3 regions of the Azospirillum ramasamyi genome follow, and region 1 is predicted to be linked to each of the others. Evidence: predicted binding sites of a transcription regulator. Region 1 holds the regulator's gene; each other region holds the start of a gene.

Region 1 (6,208 bases):
CGCTGCTGCTGTTCGTGGCCTGGACCGCGTCGGAAGGCTGGCTCGCCATGCAGCTGGTGCTGTCCGCCCTGCCGGAACGGCTGACCACCGGCGACGGCCAGTCGGTCGCCCTGCTGAAGGCCGACATCCTCAACCTCGCCCGCGGCATCGCCACCGGGCGGGAGCCCGACCCCCTGGTGCAGGATGCGGCCCGCCGCTATGCGGCCTTGCGCGAGCTTGCCGACTGGAGCCTGCTGGCCGTCGGCGCCAGCCTGGCGGTCGCCGGCCTCGCCTGGGGCCGCCACCGCATCGGGCCGGACCTGCGCGCCCGCCCGGTGGTGGAGCGGGTGGTGCGGGCGGCGCTGATCGTCTGCTCGATGGTCGCCATCCTGACCACGGTCGGCATCGTCCTGTCGCTGCTGTTCGAGGCGCTGCGCTTCTTCACCGTCGTTTCGCCGGTCGACTTCCTGTTCGGCACCCATTGGAGCCCGCAGATGGCGATGCGGGCCGATCAGGTCGGCTCCAGCGGTTCCTTCGGGGCGATCCCGCTGTTCGCCGGCACGCTTCTCATCACCGTCATCGCCATGCTGGTGGCGGTGCCGGTCGGGCTGATGGCGGCGATCTACATGTCGGAATATGCCGGGCGCGGCGTGCGCACCTGGCTGAAGCCGGCGCTGGAGATCCTGGCCGGCATCCCGACCGTGGTCTACGGCTACTTCGCGGCACTGACCATGGCGCCCTTCGTGCGCTCGGTGGGCGAGGTGCTGGGGCTGGACGTCAGTTCGGAATCGGCGCTGGCCGCCGGCATCGTCATGGGGGTGATGATCATCCCCTTCGTCAGTTCCCTGTCGGACGACGTCATCAACGCGGTGCCGCAGGGCTTGCGCGACGGCTCCTACGGCCTCGGCGCCACCAAGTCGGAGACGATCAAGCAGGTGGTCCTGCCGGCGGCGCTGCCGGGCATCGTCGCCGCGGTGATGCTGGCGGTCAGCCGCGCCATCGGCGAGACGATGATCGTCACCATGGCGTCCGGCCTGACCGCCAATATGACCGCCAACCCGCTGCAGGCGGTGACCACCGTCACCACCCAGATCGCCACGCTGCTGGTCGGCGACCAGGAGTTCGACAGCCCGAAGACGCTGTCGGCCTTCGGCCTCGGCCTCGTGCTGTTCCTCGTCACGCTCTGCCTCAACATGGTCGCCCTGCGGGTGGTCCGGACCTATCGGGAAAAATATGACTGACCTCGTCGAGCGGGACGCGGCGGCCGTGACGCCCTCACCTGAGTCCTCCCCCGCCGCTCCGGCGAAGCCGCGCGTCAGGAGCGAGGCCTTCGCCCGCCGCCTGCGCGCCCGTCACGCCGCCGAGCGCCGCTTCCGGCTGGCCGGGGCGGCGGCGGTGGCGCTGGCGGCGATGATGCTGGTGGTGCTGCTGGGCTCCATCGTCGCCAAGGGCAGCACCGCATTCTGGGAAACGCGCATCCGGCTGGAGGTGACGCTGGACCCGGCGGAGGTGGCCGAGCGCAACTACATGCCCATGCTGCGCCGGGCGCTGTATGCGCAGTTCCCGGAGGTGAGCGACCGCGCCGGCCGCCGCGTGCTGAACGACCTGCTGTCGTCGGGCGCGCCCTACGAGCTGGAGGCGATGGTCGCCAGGGATCCGGCGCTGGCCGGCACCACGCTGACCGTCTGGGTGCGCGCCGACGACCAGATCGACCAGTTGGTGAAGGGCCGCTACCGCCGCGACCTGCCGGAGAGCGAACGCGGCCTCAGCGACGCCAAGATCGCCGCCGCCGACGCGCTGCTGGCCTCCGGCGCGCTGGCGCAGGGCTTCAACACCACCCTGTTCACGGCCGGCGACAGCCGCGAGCCGGAACAGGCCGGCATCGGCGGCGCCGTCGTCGGCTCGCTGCTGACGCTCCTGGTGACCATGGGGCTGTCGGTGCCGGTGGGCATCGCCGCCGCGGTCTATCTGGAGGAATTCGCGCCCAGGAACCGCTGGACCGACCTGATCGAGGTGAACATCAACAACCTCGCCGCGGTGCCGTCGATCATATTCGGCCTGCTGGGCCTCGCCGTGTTCCTCGGCTTCTTCGGCATGCCGCGCTCCGCCCCGCTGGTCGGCGGGCTGGTGATGGCGCTGATGACGCTGCCGGTCATCATCATCGCGTCCCGCGCCGCTCTGAAGGCGGTGCCGTCGTCGATCCGCGAGGCGGCGCTGGGCATCGGCGCCTCGCCGCTGCAGACGGTGCTGCACCATGTGCTGCCGCTGGCGATGCCCGGCATCCTGACCGGCACCATCATCGGCATGGTCCGCGCGCTGGGCGAGACGGCGCCGCTGCTGATGATCGGCATGGTCGCCTTCATCGTCGACGTGCCCCAGGGGCTGACCGACAGCGCCACGGTGCTGCCCGTTCAGATCTACATGTGGGCCGACAGCCCCGAGCGCGCCTTCACCGAACGCACTTCGGCGGCGATCCTGATCCTGCTCGGCATCCTGATCCTGCTGAACGGGACGGCCGTGATCCTGCGCAAGATTTTCGAGAGACGGTGGTGAGCGCCATGAGCATCCCGAGCGGCATCAAGAGCGGTATTCCGGGCCAGCTGAAGCTGCGGCCTCGCGGCGACCGGCGCCCCGACCAACATCCGGGCCAGCGGCCCGGCGCCGCCCTGCCCAGCAAGATGACCGCCCGCGGGGTGAAGGTGTTCTATGGCGCCAAGCAGGCGCTGAAGGGCATCGATCTCGACATCCACGAAAACCGGGTGCTGGCGCTGATCGGCCCGTCCGGCTGCGGCAAGTCGACCTTCCTGCGCTGCCTGAACCGGATGAACGACACCATCGAGGGCTGCCGGATCGAGGGACGGATCGCGCTGGACGGCGAGGATGTCTACGGCAAGACCGTGGACGCGGTGCAGCTGCGCGCCCGCGTCGGCATGGTGTTCCAGAAGCCGAACCCCTTTCCGAAGTCGATCTACGACAACATCGCCTACGGCCCGCGCATCCACGGCCTGGCTTCCGGCCGGGACGAGCTGGACGAGGTGGTGCAGACCTCCCTCAAGCGCGCCGGCCTGTGGGGCGAGGTGAAGGACCGCCTGCGCGAGCCCGGCACCAGCCTGTCCGGCGGCCAACAGCAGCGGCTGTGCATCGCCCGCGCCATCGCCGTCAGCCCCGAGGTGATCCTGATGGACGAGCCCTGTTCCGCGCTCGACTCCATCGCGACCGCCCATATCGAGGAGCTGATCGACGAGCTGCGGGCCAACTACACCATCGTCATCGTCACCCACAACATGCAGCAGGCCGCCCGCGTGTCCCAGCGCACCGCCTTTTTCCATCTGGGCGAGATGGTGGAGTGCGACGACACCGGCGAGATCTTCACCAACCCACGCGACGAACGCACCCAGGGCTACATCACCGGCCGCTACGGCTGAACCCTGTGCATCACGCTTGCGCCCCCTTCCCTCTTTGTTGAAAAGGCTGTCCCATGCCGGTTAACGTCGAGACGCGCGCTGTGAACGGAGCCTCCATGAACGCGGCCCTCAAGCCGCTCGTCCTGGTCGTCGAGGACGAGGCCGACATCCTGACGCTGTTGAGGTACAACCTGGAAAAGGAAGGCTTCCGCGTCGCCACCGCCAGCGACGGCGAGGAGGCCCTGTTGGCCGCCGGCGAACAGACGCCGCACATCGTGCTGCTCGACTGGATGCTGCCGCTGATGAGCGGGCTGGAGGTCTGCCGCCAGCTGCGCCGCAACGCCAAGACCCGCGACATTCCGATCATCATGCTGACCGCCCGCGGCGAGGAAGGGGACCGGGTGCGCGGCCTGAATTCCGGCGCGGACGACTACATCACCAAGCCCTTCTCCCCGACCGAACTGGTGGCCCGCATGCGCGCGGTGCTGCGCCGCGCCTCTCCCGGCATGACCGACGAGGTGCTGACCTTCGCCGACGTGACGATGGATCTGGCCGCCCACCGCGTACGCCGCAACGGCCGGGACGTACATCTGGGGCCGACCGAATTCCGCCTGCTGCGCCACTTCATGCAGCATCCCGGCCGCGTCTTCTCCCGCGAACAGCTGCTCGATCTGGTGTGGGGCCACGACGTGTACGTGGAGCCGCGTACGGTCGACGTACACATCCGCCGCCTGCGCAAGGCGATGAACGAAGACGAAGAGCTGGACCTGATCCGCACCGTACGGTCGGCGGGGTATGCGCTGGATACGAAGTCGGTGTGAGGGTGTTGCTTCGACCGCCCCCTCCCTATCCCTCCACCGCAATCGGACCGGCCAACAGCCGGCCCAAGGGCGGGGAGTGTTAAGGAGGGGGCAACACTGCGGAGGCGGCAACACGCGATGATCCTGCTCTTCACCGACTTCGGCCTTTCCGGCCCCTATACCGGCCAGATGAAGGCGGTGCTGGCGCAGCAGGCGCCCGGCATCTCCGTCATCGACCTGTTCGCCGACGCCCCCGCCTTCGATCCGCAGCTGTCGGCCTATCTGCTGGCCGCCTACGCCCCGGCCTTTCCTGCCGGAAGCGTCTTTCTCTGCGTCGTCGATCCCGGTGTCGGCACCGACCGGCGGCCGGTGATGGTGGAGGCCGACGGGCGCTGGTTCGTCGGTCCCGACAACGGCCTGTTCGCCCTGCTCGCCCGCCGAGCGACGTCGCTGAACGCCTGGACCATCGACTGGATCCCGGACCGGCTGTCCGCCAGCTTCCACGGCCGCGACCTGTTCGCCCCCGTCGCCGCCAGCCTCGCCACCGGCCGGCCGGTTGAGCGCAGCCCGCTCCCCCGTGCCGCCATCGACCGTCCCGGCTGGCCCGACGAACTGGCGCGCATCGTCTATGTCGATGTCTACGGCAACGCCATGACGGGCATGCGGGCATCCACCCTGCCCGCCGATGCGGTGCTGAGCGCCGCCGGCACCCGCATCGTCCATGCCCGCACCTTCGGCGCGGTCGGGCCGGGGGAGCCGCTGTGGTACGGGAACTCCAACGGGCTGGCGGAGATCGCCGTCAACCGCGGGCGGGCCGACAGCACGCTCGGCCTCAGGCTCGGCGACGCGGTGACGGTGGAGTCCTGAACGGACGCAAAAGAAAACCGCCCGGAAGCGGGTGCTTCCGGGCGGTTGATGCTTGTCCGATCAGGCGTCTCGGGATCAGTCGTTGTTGCGCTGACCCAGGAACTGCAGCAGGAACTGGAACAGGTTGATGAAGTCCAGGTACAGCGTCAGGGCGCCCATCAGGGCCAGCTTGCCGGTGCTCTCGTGATCGTAGCCCTCGGCGTAGCTTTCCTTGATCGCCTGGGTGTCGTAGGCGGTCAGGCCGGTGAAGATCAGCACGCCGATGGCGGAGATCGCGAAGTGCAGGGCCGGCGACTGGAAGAAGATGTTCGCCAGGCCGGCGATGACCAGGCCGATGACGCCCATCATCAGGAACGAGCCCATCTTCGACAGGTCGGCCTTCGTGGTGTAGCCGTACAGGCTCATCGCCAGGAAGGTCGCGGCGGTGACGAAGAAGGTCAGAGCGATGGAGGCGCCGGTGAAGACCAGGAAGATCGCCGACATCGACAGGCCCATCGCGCCGCAATAGGCCCAGAAGACGAGCTGGGCGGATGCGAAGGACAGGCGCTGGATGCCGAAGGACAGCACCATCACGAACGCCAGCGGGGCCAGCATCACCACCCACTTCAGCGGCGTTCCGAAGATCGCCGCCATCATGGCCGGGCTGGACGACACGAGTGCGGCGACCAGACCCGTCAGAATCAGGCCGGCGCCCATGTAGTTGTACACGCGCAGCATGTGCTGCCGCAGGCCTTCGTCGAAGTATCCCCGATCTGTCGCGCGGCCCACGGTCGCGAAGCGGTTATAGGTCGGGTCTGCCATGTTGGTTTCCTCGGTGGAATAGGGTGATCCCGTCGGGGTGACATATTGGCGAGTCCGCAATTCGGTTCAATAGGAATCGGCAGCGGCTCTCCAAGATGAAAAAGCTTTCACGTTTCGTTTTTGCTATGGCCATCTGCCGTGTGGGTCATTCGTTCCGAAGCAATGGCGCGGAAGGCTGGCCCAATGCCCGCCAAGTACCATAGAACCCGAACGCGAGCGTGATCGCGGTGCTGAGCAAGGCCGTGGTGATCACTGCGGAGGGCAGGAAGCTCCACTCCCACCGCATCAGGAAGCGCAGCACCGCCCAGGCGGTCAGCGTGCCGATGCCGCCGGCGATGACCGCGGTCAGCAGCCCCA
Region 2 (6,208 bases), 840 kb from region 1:
GCAAGGGGACCGCCCGCCAGACCCGCCGTGACGGCCGCATTCCGGCCGTCATCTACGGTGGCAAGCAGGCTCCCCTGACCATTTCGCTCGAGAAGTTCGAGTTCAACCGCGTCCTGCATCAGCCGGGCTTCTTCACGCACCTGTTCGACGTCACCGTCGACGGCACCGCCCATCGCGTCCTGCCGCGCGACGTGCAGTTCCACCCGGTGACCGATGTCCCGCTGCATGTCGACTTCCTGCGCGTTTCGGCCGACACCCGCACCAACGTGCAGGTTCCGGTCGAGTTCGTCGACCAGGACAAGTCGGTCGGCCTGAAGCGCGGCGGCGTGCTGAACATCGTCCGTCACGAGCTGGAGCTGAGCTGCCCGGCCGACAGCATCCCCGAGAGCATCACGATCTCGTGCGAGGGCTTCGACGTCGGCGACTCGATCCACATCTCCGCGGTCAAGCTGCCGGAGGGGGTGACCTCGACGATCACCGACCGCGATTTCACCATCGCGACCATCGTTGCTCCGTCGGGCCTGAAGTCGGAGGAAGCCGCTTCCTAATCGGACGCGCTCATCCGCCAGGGATGGTTCTCATGGGGGGCTTCGGCCCCCCATGCCGTTTGTGGAGAAGCCTTATCAAAGGGTGACGGACATGCTGCTTCTGGTCGGACTGGGCAACCCCGGCAACGAGTATGCCCGCAACCGCCACAACATCGGTTTCATGGCGGTGGAGACCATCGCCCAGCGACACCGCTTCACCCCGTGGAAGAAGCGCTTCCAGGGCCAGACCGCCGAGGGCACCGTCGCCGGCGACAAGATCCTGGCGCTGGAGCCCGCGACCTTCATGAACCTGTCCGGCCAGTCGGTGGTGGCGGCCCTTCAGTTCTACAAGCTGAAGCCCGAGAACGTCGTCGTCATCCATGACGAGCTGGACCTGCCCCCCGGCAGGATCCGGGTGAAGAAGGGCGGCGGCCATGGCGGCCACAACGGCCTGCGCTCCATCGACGCGCATATCGGCAAGGAATACTGGCGCATCCGGCTGGGCATCGGCCATCCCGGCAACAAGGATCTGGTCAGCGGCTATGTGCTGCACGACTTCGCCAAGGCCGACCAGACCTGGATCGCCCCGCTGCTCGACGCCGTCTCCGACAACCTCCCCCTGATGGTGGAAGGCCAGCCCGAGCTGTTCATGAACAAGGTGACGGTGGCGACGCAGGCGCGATAAGCCGCGGCCTGCCCCTCCCCTCCCCCACTTCGCGTTTGCGCTTTGGTCCCCATCGTAGGATAAAGCGCGTCAATTCCAGCATTTCCGACGGCGAGCACCCACCCATGGGCTTCAATTGCGGCATCGTCGGCCTGCCGAACGTCGGCAAGTCGACCCTGTTCAACGCGCTGACCGCCACCCAGGCGGCCGAGGCGGCGAATTTCCCCTTCTGCACCAAGGAGCCGAACGTCGGCCGCGTCGGCGTGCCCGATCCGCGGCTGGAGAAGCTGGCGGAGATCGCCAAGTCGCAGAAGATCATCCCGACCCAGCTGGAGTTCGTGGACATCGCCGGCCTGATCCGCGGCGCGTCGAAGGGTGAAGGGCTGGGCAACCAGTTCCTCGCCAACATCCGCGAGGTGGACGCCATCGTCCATGTGCTGCGCTGCTTCGAGGACGACGACATCACCCATGTCGAGGGCAACGTCGATCCGTTGCGCGACGCCGAGGTGGTCGAGACCGAGCTGATGCTCGCCGACATGGAAAGCCTGGAACGCCAGCTGACCAGCCTGCAGAAGAAGGCCAAGGGCGGCGACAAGGACAGCAAGATCAAGGCCGACCTGATGGAGCGCTCCCTCAAGGTGCTCCAGGACGGCAAGCCGGCCCGCGTGGTCGAGGTGTCGGACGAGGAGTGGCCGGTGTTCAAGCAGTTCATGCTGCTGACCGCCAAGCCCGTCCTCTACGTCTGCAACGTCGAAGAGGCGTCGGCCGCCACCGGCAACAGCTTCTCGGCCAAGGTCGCGGAGAAGGCCAAGGCCGAGAACGCCGAGGTCGTCGTCATCTCCGCCGCCATCGAATCCGAGGTCGCCCAGCTCTCCGACCCCGCCGAAAAGGCGGAGTTCCTGGAGTCGATGGGGCTGGAGGAGACCGGCCTGAACAAGCTGATCCGCGCCGGATTCAAGCTCTTGGACCTGATCACCTTCTTCACCGTCGGCCCGAAGGAGGCGCGCGCCTGGACCGTGCGCCGCAACGCCAAGGCCCCGGAGGCCGCCGGCGTCATCCACACCGACTTCGAACGCGGCTTCATCCGCGCCGAAACCATCGACTTCAACAGCTACGTCACCCTGGGCGGCGAGCAGGGGGCGAAGGACGCCGGCAAGATGCGCCAGGAAGGCAAGGAATACGTCGTCCAGGACGGCGACATCTTCCACTTCCGCTTCAACGTCTGACCTTGCAAACCCTTTTCCCCATCGCGGGGCGGGACCGGCCAAACGCCAACGGCGTTTTGCCGACCCGCGGGTTGGGATGAGGGGGTGGCCGCAGGCCGGTCGGAAATTCCGGATTTGCGGCGCCCGCTCCCCATTCCACCTCCGCTGCCACCCAACTGTCATATTGCCGTAACAATCAGGACTCCCCACCCTTCAGTTTGGGGTGCGGCCTGATCGCCTCCGATCCGACAGAGGGGGTGCGATGCAGGCGACGCGGGTGCTGCTGGAACTGGCCGGGAACGTCGTGCTGCTCCTGTGGGGGCTGCACATGGTGCAGAGCGGGCTGACCCGCGCGTTGGGCGGCGACCTGCGCCGCATCCTGGGGGCCGGGCTGCGCAACCGCTGGACCGCCTTCCTGTCCGGCATGGGCATCACCATGCTGCTGCAGAGCAGCACCGCCACCGGCCTGATGGCCACCGGCTTCACCGCCAACGGGCTGGTGTCGCTGATGCCGGCGCTGGCGGTGATGCTGGGGGCCAATGTCGGCTCCACCCTGATCGTCCAGGTTCTCGCCTTCGACGTCGCCCATGTGGCGCCGGTGCTGCTGCTGGGCGGTTTCCTCGCCTTCCGCCGCGGCAGCCGGACGCGCAGCCGCGACCTCGGCCGGGTCGCCATCGGGCTGGGATTGATGCTGCTGTCGCTGCACCTGCTGCTGGCGACCATCGCCCCGGCGGAGAACGCGCCGATGCTGCAGCGGATGCTGGGCATGCTCACCGCCGATCCGGTGGTGGCGGTGCTGCTGGCCGCCATCCTGTCCTGGACCGCCCATTCCAGCGTCGCCGCGATCCTGCTGATCGCCTCGCTGGCCGGCGGCGGGGTGATCGGGCCGGAGGCCGCCGTCGCCATGGTCGCCGGCGCCAACCTGGGCAGCGCCGTCAATCCGATCATCGAGGGGCCGGGCGGCGACGGCCACAACCCGGCCGCCCGGCGGCTGCCGGTGGGCAATCTGGTCAACCGCGTCGTCGGATGCCTGATCGTCGTGCCGCTGCTGGAGCCGATCACCGCCGGCCTGCAGGCAATCTCGCCGGACGCCACGCGGCTGGCCGCCAACTTCCATCTCGCCTTCAACCTGGCGATGGCCGCTCTGTTCATCGGCCCGCTGCCGTGGTTCGCGCGGGTGCTGACCCGGCTGTTCCCGGAACGTGTGGCGGTCGCCGACCCGGCGATGCCGCTCTATCTCGACCGCAGCGCGCTCCGCGTTCCCCATCTCGCCATCGCCAACGCGGCGCGCGAGGCGTTGCGGATGGCCGACACGGTGGACGGCATGCTGCGCGGCGCACTGGACGTGATCCAGACCGACGACCGCAAGCGGGTTCAGGAGATCCGCCGGATGGACGATGTGCTGGACCGGCTGCATGACGCGATCAAGCGCTATCTCACCCAGATCAACGTCGAGGATCTGGACGAACGCGACGCCCGCCGGGTGTCGGACGTGCTGACCTTCACCATCAACCTCGAACATGTCGGCGACATCGTCGACCGCAACCTGATGGAGGCGGCCTCGAAAAAGATCCGGCGCAAGCTGCGCTTCTCCACCGAGGGCGCGGCCGAGATCGCCGTCATGCTGGAGCGCCTGAGCGAGACCCAGCGACTCGCCGCCGCCGTCTTCGTGTCCGGCGACATCCGCTCCGCCCGCGCGCTGATGCACGAGAAGGAGGTGATCCGAGATCTGGAGACCAGCGCCACGGAGGCGCATTTCGCCCGCCTGCGCGCCGGCCGGACCGAAAGCGTCGAAACCAGCGCCCTGCATCTGGACATCCTGCGCGATCTGCGCCGCATCAACGCCCATCTGGTCGCCGCCGCCTACCCGGTGCTCGATCAATCGGGTGAGCTGCTGCCAAGCCGCCTCAAACATGTGGCAGCCCAAGGGTGACTTCCCGGCCCAAGGATGGGGTGCGATGGCGACTCCGCTTCGCCTCTTTCTTGTCACCACCCCAGTGACGTTAATCCTTTCGTAACCATATAAAATTCGTCAAGCTCTTTCGCGACATGGTTAACAAACCACAGCTGTGGTTGTTATGCCAGGGAGCGCCGGGTAATGGCCGGCCATGGTTGCGGAATGGAGCGGATGGTGGCGAACACGCACGCGATGTCGAACGGACCCGGCAAGCCGGGGACATCCGACGCCGGATTCGTCGAGCGGATCCGCGACGCCATCGACCGGCAGGAGCTGTCGATGGTCTACCAGCCGCAGGCCGACGTCTTCACCAACCGCCTGACCGGGTTCGAGGCGCTGTCGCGCTGGCGCCTGTCCGACGGCACCATGCTGCCCCCCGACGTCTTCGTGCCGATGGCCGAGCAGGGGGATGCGATCCACCTGCTGGGCGAATGGACGCTGCGCGCCGCCTGCACGGCGGCGGCCGGCTGGCTGCGCGCCGGCATCCTCGACGTTCCGGTCTCGGTGAACCTGTCGGCCCGTCAGCTCGACGATCCGGGGCTGGTGCTGAAGGTGCTGGGGGTCCTGGCGGAAACCGGCCTGCCCGCCGCCAACCTGAAGCTGGAGCTGACCGAAACCGCGATGTTCAGCCAGGGCGCCGACGCGCGGGAAGCCCTGATGCAGTTGCGCGGCGCCGGGATCCGGATGGTGCTCGACGATTTCGGCACCGGCTGGTCGTCGCTTGCCACCCTCCGCCGTGTGCCGGTGGAAGCCCTGAAGATCGACAAGCAGTTCGTCCAGGCGATGGTGGAGGACCGCGACGCCGCCGCCATCGTCCAGGCCGTGATCGCGCTGGCTCACGCCCTCGACCTCACCGTGGTGGCGGAGGGGGTGGAGACGGCCGAACAGCGCCTGTACCTCCAGGCCTACCGCTGCGACACGCTGCAGGGCTATTGGCTGTCCCGCCCGCTGAGCGCGGACGGCGTGGCGGAGTTCCTGGCCGAACGCAGGGTCGTCATCGGCCGGAAGCCGGGCGGGCCTTCCGTTGTTCCGCCGACATCAGGATGACCCGCCGGGTCTCGTCCCACTCCGTCAGCTCGCCGGCCTCGTCGGCGGTGGCCCAGCAGGCCTCCAGCGCATCGTCGGCGCAGATCGGATCGCCCTCCGCACTGTCCGCCGCCACCTCCACCAGCGTGTAGTGGTAATGGACCCGGCCCTCGGCGTCGGGGGTGATGGCGTCCACCACGGTGACGATGCCGGTCGGCACCACCTCCAGTCCGGTTTCCTCCCGGACCTCGCGGATCGCCGTCTCGAAAACGGTCTCGCCCACGGACTGCGCCCCGCCGGGCAGGCTCCATTGTCCCAGCCGCGGCGCCTTGCCCCGCCGGATCAGCAGAACCCTGTCCCCACGCCAGACGACGACCCCCACCCCCACCCAGGGACGGTCGGGATACTCGCGGCTGGAACGGTCGGGCGGGGTGGCGGACATGCGTGGCTCCCTATCGATGGCTTGACCCGACGTTAACGCGATTCGACACTGGTACACCAGACGCGAAGACGCATCGCCGCCTTCTGCCGGCTCACCCCACTGCCCCATGGCCGCCCCATGAAGCTCAACGAAATCCGCACCTTCATCGCCGTGGCCGATGCGCAGTCGGTGCAGGAGGCCGGCAACCGCCTGGGGCTGACGCAATCGGCGGTGTCGCGGCTGATCCAGCGGCTGGAGGCGGAACTGGGCGTGGTGCTGTTCGACCGGCAGACCAAGCCGCTGGCGCTGACCCGTGACGGGGAACTGGCGCTTGCCCATGCGCGACGCATCCTGGCGGCGACCTGCGACTTCGCCGATGCCTTCGCCGGATCGGTGGAACCGCGCGGG
Region 3 (6,208 bases), 660 kb from region 1:
CGGGCACGAACTGCAGGTCACGCCCTCCATCGGCATCGCCGTCTATCCAGACGACGGCACCGGCATCGACGGGTTGCTGAAGAGCGCCGACATGGCGATGTACGCCGCCAAGGAGGCCGGGCGCGCCACCTACCAGTTCTTCACGCCGGAACTGAACCAGCGCGCCTCGGACCGGATGTGGACGGAAAACAACCTGCGCCGCGCGCTGGCCAACAACGAGCTGGAGCTGCATTTCCAACCGCAGTTCTCGCTGGACGGCCGTCGGCTTGTCGGGGCGGAGGCGCTGGTGCGCTGGCGCCAGCCCGACGGCACGCTGATCATGCCCGGCCAGTTCATTCCGGTGGCCGAGGATACCGGCCTGATCCTGCCGCTGGGCGACTGGGTGCTGGGGGAGGCCTGCCGCCGCGCGGCGGAACTGCTGCGGCACCGGGATCTGCTGATCGCCATCAACCTGTCGGCGGTGCAGGTGCGCCGCCCCGGGCTGGCGGAGCGGGTGGCCGGCTGGCTGTCGGCCTACGGCATTCCGCCCTCGGCACTGGAACTTGAGGTGACGGAAAGCGTCCTGATGGACGATTCCGACGTGGTGTCGGAAACCTTCTCGCAGCTGCGCGAGATGGGGGTGCCGCTCGCCATCGACGATTTCGGCACCGGCTATTCCTCGCTGGCCTATCTGAAGCGCTTCCGTGTGGACAAGCTGAAGATCGACCGCAGCTTCGTCAGCGGCCTGCGCGCCGGCAACCCGGACAGCGGCGCGATTGCGGAGGCGATCATCGGCATGGCGCGGTCCCTGCGCATGCAGACGCTGGCCGAGGGGGTGGAGACGGAGGAGCAGTATCACTGCCTCGCCGCCATGGGCTGCGACCAGTGCCAGGGCTATCTGCTGGGCCGTCCCATGCCCTTCGAGGACTTCCTGGACTTCGTCCGGCGCGATGCCGAAGCCGCGCGGGCGCAGATGGCGGAGACGGTGAAGTAGGGGGCGCGGGCCGCTTGCCGTCGCAGGCACGGGCCTGCGGGGCCGCAGTCGCGGCCCTTACCGCCGCGCGCAAGCCGGAACTTTCGCCCGGCGGTATTATCCGTAGCGCAGCAGCCGCGTTCCGTTGGCCTTCAGCCAGGCCCGAGGCAGTTCGACGTTCTGCCCGGCGGTCAGGCTGGCGCACAGCGCCCAGAAGCGCGGCGAGTGGTTCATCTCGCGCAGGTGCGCCACCTCATGCCCGACGACATAGTCCAGCACCGGTTCCGGCGTGAGGATCAGCCGCCAGGAGAAGGACAGCCGGCCGGTGGACGAGCAACTGCCCCAGCGGCTCCTGGTGTCCCGGATGGTGACGGCGGCGACGCGGGCGCCGATGGACGCGGCCTTGACGCGGGCGCGGGTCGCCAGTTCGCGCTTCGCCTCGGCGGTCAGGAAATCGCGGACGCGGCGGGCCACATGTTCCGGCTGGCCGCCGACCAGCAGGGCGCCCTCCTCGATCCGGGTCGGGCCGCGCAGGGCGGGGTCGTGGCGGATGACATGCTCGACGCCGAGGTAAGGCACGCTGGCGCCGTCGGCGAAGGGCAGGGACGGCGGCATGGCGGCGAGCCGCGCCCGCAGCCAGCCGTCATGCCGGCCGACGAACTGGCGGGCGTCGGTTTCCGACACGCCGACCGGCACGACAACCTGCACCAGTCCGCGCCCGGCATCGACGCGCAGGGTCATGCGGGTGGCCCGCGCGCTCTCCCGCAGCTCCAGCGGAATCGGCAGGCCGGAAATCTCCAGCGCACGCGGCGGCTGGGGCGGCCGGGCGGCGGGTCGCTTGCGCTTGCGCAAGAGGGCGGGGAGGGAAGGGCGGCGCTGCACCATGCCGTCTTATAGCGCGGCTTCGGCTGCATGCGAAAGCGTCCTCCCGCCTTGACGGCGAAGGGGCTACGGCGCAGCCTCGGCTTAAAGCATTAGTGCCTTTGAACGAACCATAGGATATGGAATCGACTGAGGTCGCATTTGACACGATCGATCGGAGCACAAGATAAAGCAGAGGTAACGCGGTGGTCCCAAGACTCCCGTTCGCCCGGACTTCAAAGCGCCTGTTTCCCGTATCGTCAGTCTTCCCCGCAGATTCGCCGAGTACATGCCGATGCCTCTCATCCAAGTACAGACGCCGACCCGCGCGGACTGGTTCGACGCGCTTATTTCAACCAACGACGCCCCCCATGCGTTGCTTGGCGAAGACGGGCGCGTGCTGGTGGCGAACCGTGCCTTCGCCGAGGCGCTCGGCCTCGCCCGGGATGCGGTGGAGGGGCGGACCCTGGCGGAGGGCGGGCTGGCGGCGGAGGTGGCCGAGGCGATCGACGGGCTGCGGCGCCAAGTGATGGCGACGGGCATGCCGGTGAGCGGTACCGGACTGTTTCCCGGACCGGGGCAGGCCGTGGCGCTGAACCCGGTGCGGGATGCCGGCGGCGCCGTCCGCGCGGTGGCGCTGATCGCCGATGCCGGTGCCGCCGCCCTGGCCGAGGCGCGGGCGGAGGCTGCGCAGGCGCGGGCCGACGCGGAGCGCGCCCGCACCGCGAAGGGCAAGTTCCTGTCGGCGGCGAGCCATGATCTGCGCCAGCCCTTCCAGGCGATGCACCTGTTCCACCATCTGCTGATGGGCCAGCTCACCGATCCGGCCTCCATCGAACTGGCGAACAAGCTGGAGCAGGCGATCGTCGGCGGCGAGACCCTGCTGCGCGCCCTGCTGGAGGTGTCGGCGCTGGAGGCCGGGCTGGTCACCGCCAATCCGCAGACCTTCCCGGTCGATGAACTGCTCGCCAAGATGCTGGAGGAGTTCGGGCCGGAGGCGGAGGCCAAGGGGCTGCGCTTCAACGTCCGTCCGCTCGACGCCCAGGTCACCAGCGACCCTGCGCTGATGGAGCGGCTGCTGCGGCCGATCCTGGCGAACGCCCTGCGCTACACCCTGAAGGGCGGCATCCTGCTGGCGGCGCGGCGGCGCGGCGACAGCCTGCGCATCGAGGTATGGGACACCGGCGTCGGCATCGACCCGGCCAACCATGCCGTGATCTTCGAGGACTTCCACCAGCTCGGCAATCCCGGCCGCGACCGCAAGCAGGGGCTGGGGCTGGGGCTGGCCATCGTGCGCCGGCTGGGGCAGGTGCTGGGGCATCCGGTGACGGTGCGCTCCAGGCTCGGCAAGGGTTCGGTCTTCGCGGTGGAGGTGCCGCTGGCCGGCCCGGACGGCGACCGGTCGGGCGAGGATTCCGCCGACAGCGAACCCGAGCCGGCGGTCGGAACGCCCGCTTCCGCCGCTCCGGCGAAGGCCGGCACGGTGCTGGTGATCGAGGACGACGCCATGCAGTTGGAGGGTATCGGCATGCTGCTGCGCGGTTGGGGCTATGCCGTCATCCCCGCCCGCGGCATCGTCGAGGCCTGCGCCGAGCTGGACAGCGCCGCCGCCGCCCCGGATCTCGTGTTGTCCGACCTGCGCCTGTCGGGGCTGGAGACCGGCATCGACGCCATCCACGCGGTGCGCGCCCGTTGCGGCCGGCGCGTGCCGGGCGTGATCGTGACCGGCGACACCGACCCCGACCGCCTGCGCAGCGTCGACCGCAGCGGCCTGTCGCTGGTCCACAAGCCCTGCGACCCCGTGGCCCTGCGCCGCCTGCTCAGTCACAGTCTGCAGGCGGGGGCGGCTGCTCTTCCGGCGGGTGCATGGCGGTCGGGCATCCCCTGTTCGCGTTAGCCTTTACGCGCCTGGGCGTTTTCGCTCCGCAACATCCCGGCCGGCGGCCATTCCACGTCACAAGACTGTAATGCCGCGTCTTGACAGAGCCAGCCCTGCGTGGGCAGTGTGACGCTTAGAGCAACCAAACAATTTCGAAAGCGATCATCAGGTTATCGGCACTTTTCGAAAGCGCAAACGGATGGCCGGACAGAAGGCCGCATGCGTCTGCCACCAAAACTTCACGAAAGCGTCGCGGGACGGCAACCCATTGCCCTCATGACAACCGCGCACCTTACCGGGACAGGGAGACCCACTGCATGTTGACCCGCCGCAAGCTTGCCCTCCTGACGGGCGCCGCCACCACCACCGCACTGCTGCTCGCCGCCCTTCCGGGGTCCGCGCTGGCGCAATCGAAGACGGTGATCGATTTCTGGCACGGCCTGCCGCAGCCGCTGGGCGGCCAGTTGGAGCAGGTCGTCAAGGACTTCAACGACAGCCAGCAGGCGGTCCAGGTCAACCCCTCCTACAAGGGGGCCTATCCCGAGACGATGCAGGCGGCCATCGCCGCCTTCCGCGCCGGCAACGCGCCGCATGTCGTCCAGATGTTCGAGGTCGGAACGGCAACGATGATGGCCGCCGGCCCGGCGATCAAGCCGGTCTACCAGCTGATGCAGGAGACGGGGGCGTCCTTCGACGCCGACGCCTACATCCCGGCGGTGAAGGGCTATTACTCGTCCAAGGACGGCAAGATGATGGCGCTGCCGTTCAACAGCTCCAGCACCATCATGTTCTACAACAAGGACGCCTTCCAGAAGGCCGGCCTCGACCCGAACAAGCCGCCGGCGACCTGGCCGGAGATGATCGAGGCGGCGAAGAAGCTGAAGGCGTCGGGCTCCACCTGCCCGATGACCACCTCATGGCCGGTGTGGGCGCAGTTCGAACAGCTGGGCGCCATCCACAACACCCCCTTCGCCAGCCAGTCCAACGGCTTCGGCGGGCTGAACGCCGAGCTGAAGATCGACGCCCCGCTCTTCGTCAAGCATGTGCAGACGCTGATCGACATGCAGAAGGAGGGGCTGTTCAAGTATGGCGGCCGCGACAACAAGCCGGACGCCCTGTTCCCGTCGGGCGAATGCGCGATGATCCACGGCTCGTCCGGCCTGCGCAGCCGCACCAGCAAGGAGGCGAATTTCGCCTGGGGCGCCGCCCCGCTGCCCTATTGGCCGGAATTCGCCAAGGACGGCCCGAAGAACAGCATCATCGGCGGCGCCGCCTTCTGGGTCATGACCTCGCCCAAGCGCACGCCGGCCGAGTACAAGGCGGTGTCGGAGTTCTTCAGCTATCTCGCCCGGCCGGAGGTCGATGCGAAGTGGCACATGGACACCGGCTATGTCCCGGTGACGATGAAGGGCTTCGAACTGGCCAAGGCCCAGGGCTATTACGAGAAGAACCCCGGCGCCGACGTGCCGGCCACCCAGCTGACCCGCACGCCCACCACCGAGAACAGCATGGGCCTGCGGCTGGGCAACCTGCCGGAAATCCGCAACATCATCCAGGAAGAGCTGGAGAAGGCCTTCCAGGGCCAGCAGGACGCCCGCCAGGCGCTGGACTCCGCGGTGAAGCGCGGCAACGCCGTGCTGCGCAACTTCGAGCGCGCCAACAAGGGCTGAGGCAGGTTGTAACCTCGCCGGGATCCCCTCTTCCCGCCCTCCGGGGGAGAGGGGGAAATCCTCCAAGCGCTCCGCACAATCCACGAAAGACCAAGCTTTGCAGCGTCGCGTGACATTCGACAACCGGCTGCTGCCCTACCTGCTGCTTGCGCCTCAGGTGGTGGTGACGCTGGTGTTCTTCATCTGGCCGGCGGCCCAGGCCGTCTGGCAGTCGGTGCATCTGCAGGACGCCTTCGGCATCCGCAGCGAGTTCGTCTGGTTCGAGAATTTCGAGCATGTGCTGACCGATCCGAACTATCTCGACACGCTGAAAGTCACGGTGATCTTCAGCGTCGCGGTCACCGTGCTGTCGATGGGCACGGCGCTGCTGCTGGCTGTGCTCGCCGATTCCAGGATCAAGGGGGCGCACGCCTACAAGACGCTGCTGATCTGGCCCTATGCCCTGGCGCCGGCGGTCGCGGCGGTGCTGTGGATGTTCATCTTCAACCCCGACATCGGGTCGTTCGGCCGGGCGCTGAGGGCGCTCGGCTATGATTGGGACTACCGGCTGAACGGCGGGCAGGCGCTGTGGATGGTCATCATGGCCGCCAGTTGGAAACAGGTGGCCTACAACTTCATCTTCTTCCTGGCCGGCCTGCAGGCGATCCCGCGCTCGGTGATCGAGGCGGCCAGCATCGACGGCGCCGGCCCGGTCCGGCGTTTCTGGACCATCACCTTCCCGCTGCTGTCGCCGACCACCTTCTTCCTGCTGGTGGTCGACATGGTCTACGCCTTCTTCGAGACCTTCGGCACCATCCATGCCCTGACCCAGGGCGGGCCCGGCAAGGCGACGGAGACGCTGATCTT

What was found. Region 1 encodes PhoB, which activates phosphate uptake and scavenging genes when phosphate is short. Its sites were predicted from a motif close to TNTCATAAAACTGTCA; they were not measured.
Region 2: the regulator PhoB is predicted to act here: its motif matches at 2,563-2,578, upstream of DM194_RS07520 (Na/Pi cotransporter family protein).
Region 3: the regulator PhoB is predicted to act here: its motif matches at 3,766-3,781, upstream of ugpB (sn-glycerol-3-phosphate ABC transporter substrate-binding protein UgpB).

What each region holds. Positions count from the first base shown of each region.
Region 1 covers NZ_CP029829.1:2,469,884-2,476,091, reverse strand. The annotation lists gene pstC (phosphate ABC transporter permease subunit PstC) at 1-1,220, shown strand, start outside; gene pstA (phosphate ABC transporter permease PstA) at 1,213-2,532, shown strand; gene pstB (phosphate ABC transporter ATP-binding protein PstB) at 2,658-3,404, shown strand; gene phoB (phosphate regulon transcriptional regulator PhoB) at 3,500-4,204, shown strand; gene DM194_RS11585 (SAM hydrolase/SAM-dependent halogenase family protein) at 4,322-5,050, shown strand; gene DM194_RS11580 (Bax inhibitor-1/YccA family protein) at 5,126-5,851, opposite strand; gene DM194_RS11575 (ABC transporter permease) at 5,997-6,208, opposite strand, start outside.
Region 2 covers NZ_CP029829.1:1,625,037-1,631,244, forward strand. The annotation lists gene DM194_RS07505 (50S ribosomal protein L25/general stress protein Ctc) at 1-548, shown strand, start outside; gene pth (aminoacyl-tRNA hydrolase) at 640-1,212, shown strand; gene ychF (redox-regulated ATPase YchF) at 1,317-2,417, shown strand; gene DM194_RS07520 (Na/Pi cotransporter family protein) at 2,659-4,329, shown strand; gene DM194_RS07525 (putative bifunctional diguanylate cyclase/phosphodiesterase) at 4,546-5,400, shown strand; gene DM194_RS07530 (NUDIX hydrolase) at 5,348-5,821, opposite strand; gene DM194_RS07535 (LysR family transcriptional regulator) at 5,939-6,208, shown strand, end outside.
Region 3 covers NZ_CP029829.1:428,441-434,648, forward strand. The annotation lists gene DM194_RS28920 (bifunctional diguanylate cyclase/phosphodiesterase) at 1-973, shown strand, start outside; gene DM194_RS02015 (M48 family metallopeptidase) at 1,070-1,837, opposite strand; gene DM194_RS02020 (hybrid sensor histidine kinase/response regulator) at 2,109-3,710, shown strand; gene ugpB (sn-glycerol-3-phosphate ABC transporter substrate-binding protein UgpB) at 4,010-5,362, shown strand; gene ugpA (sn-glycerol-3-phosphate ABC transporter permease UgpA) at 5,460-6,208, shown strand, end outside.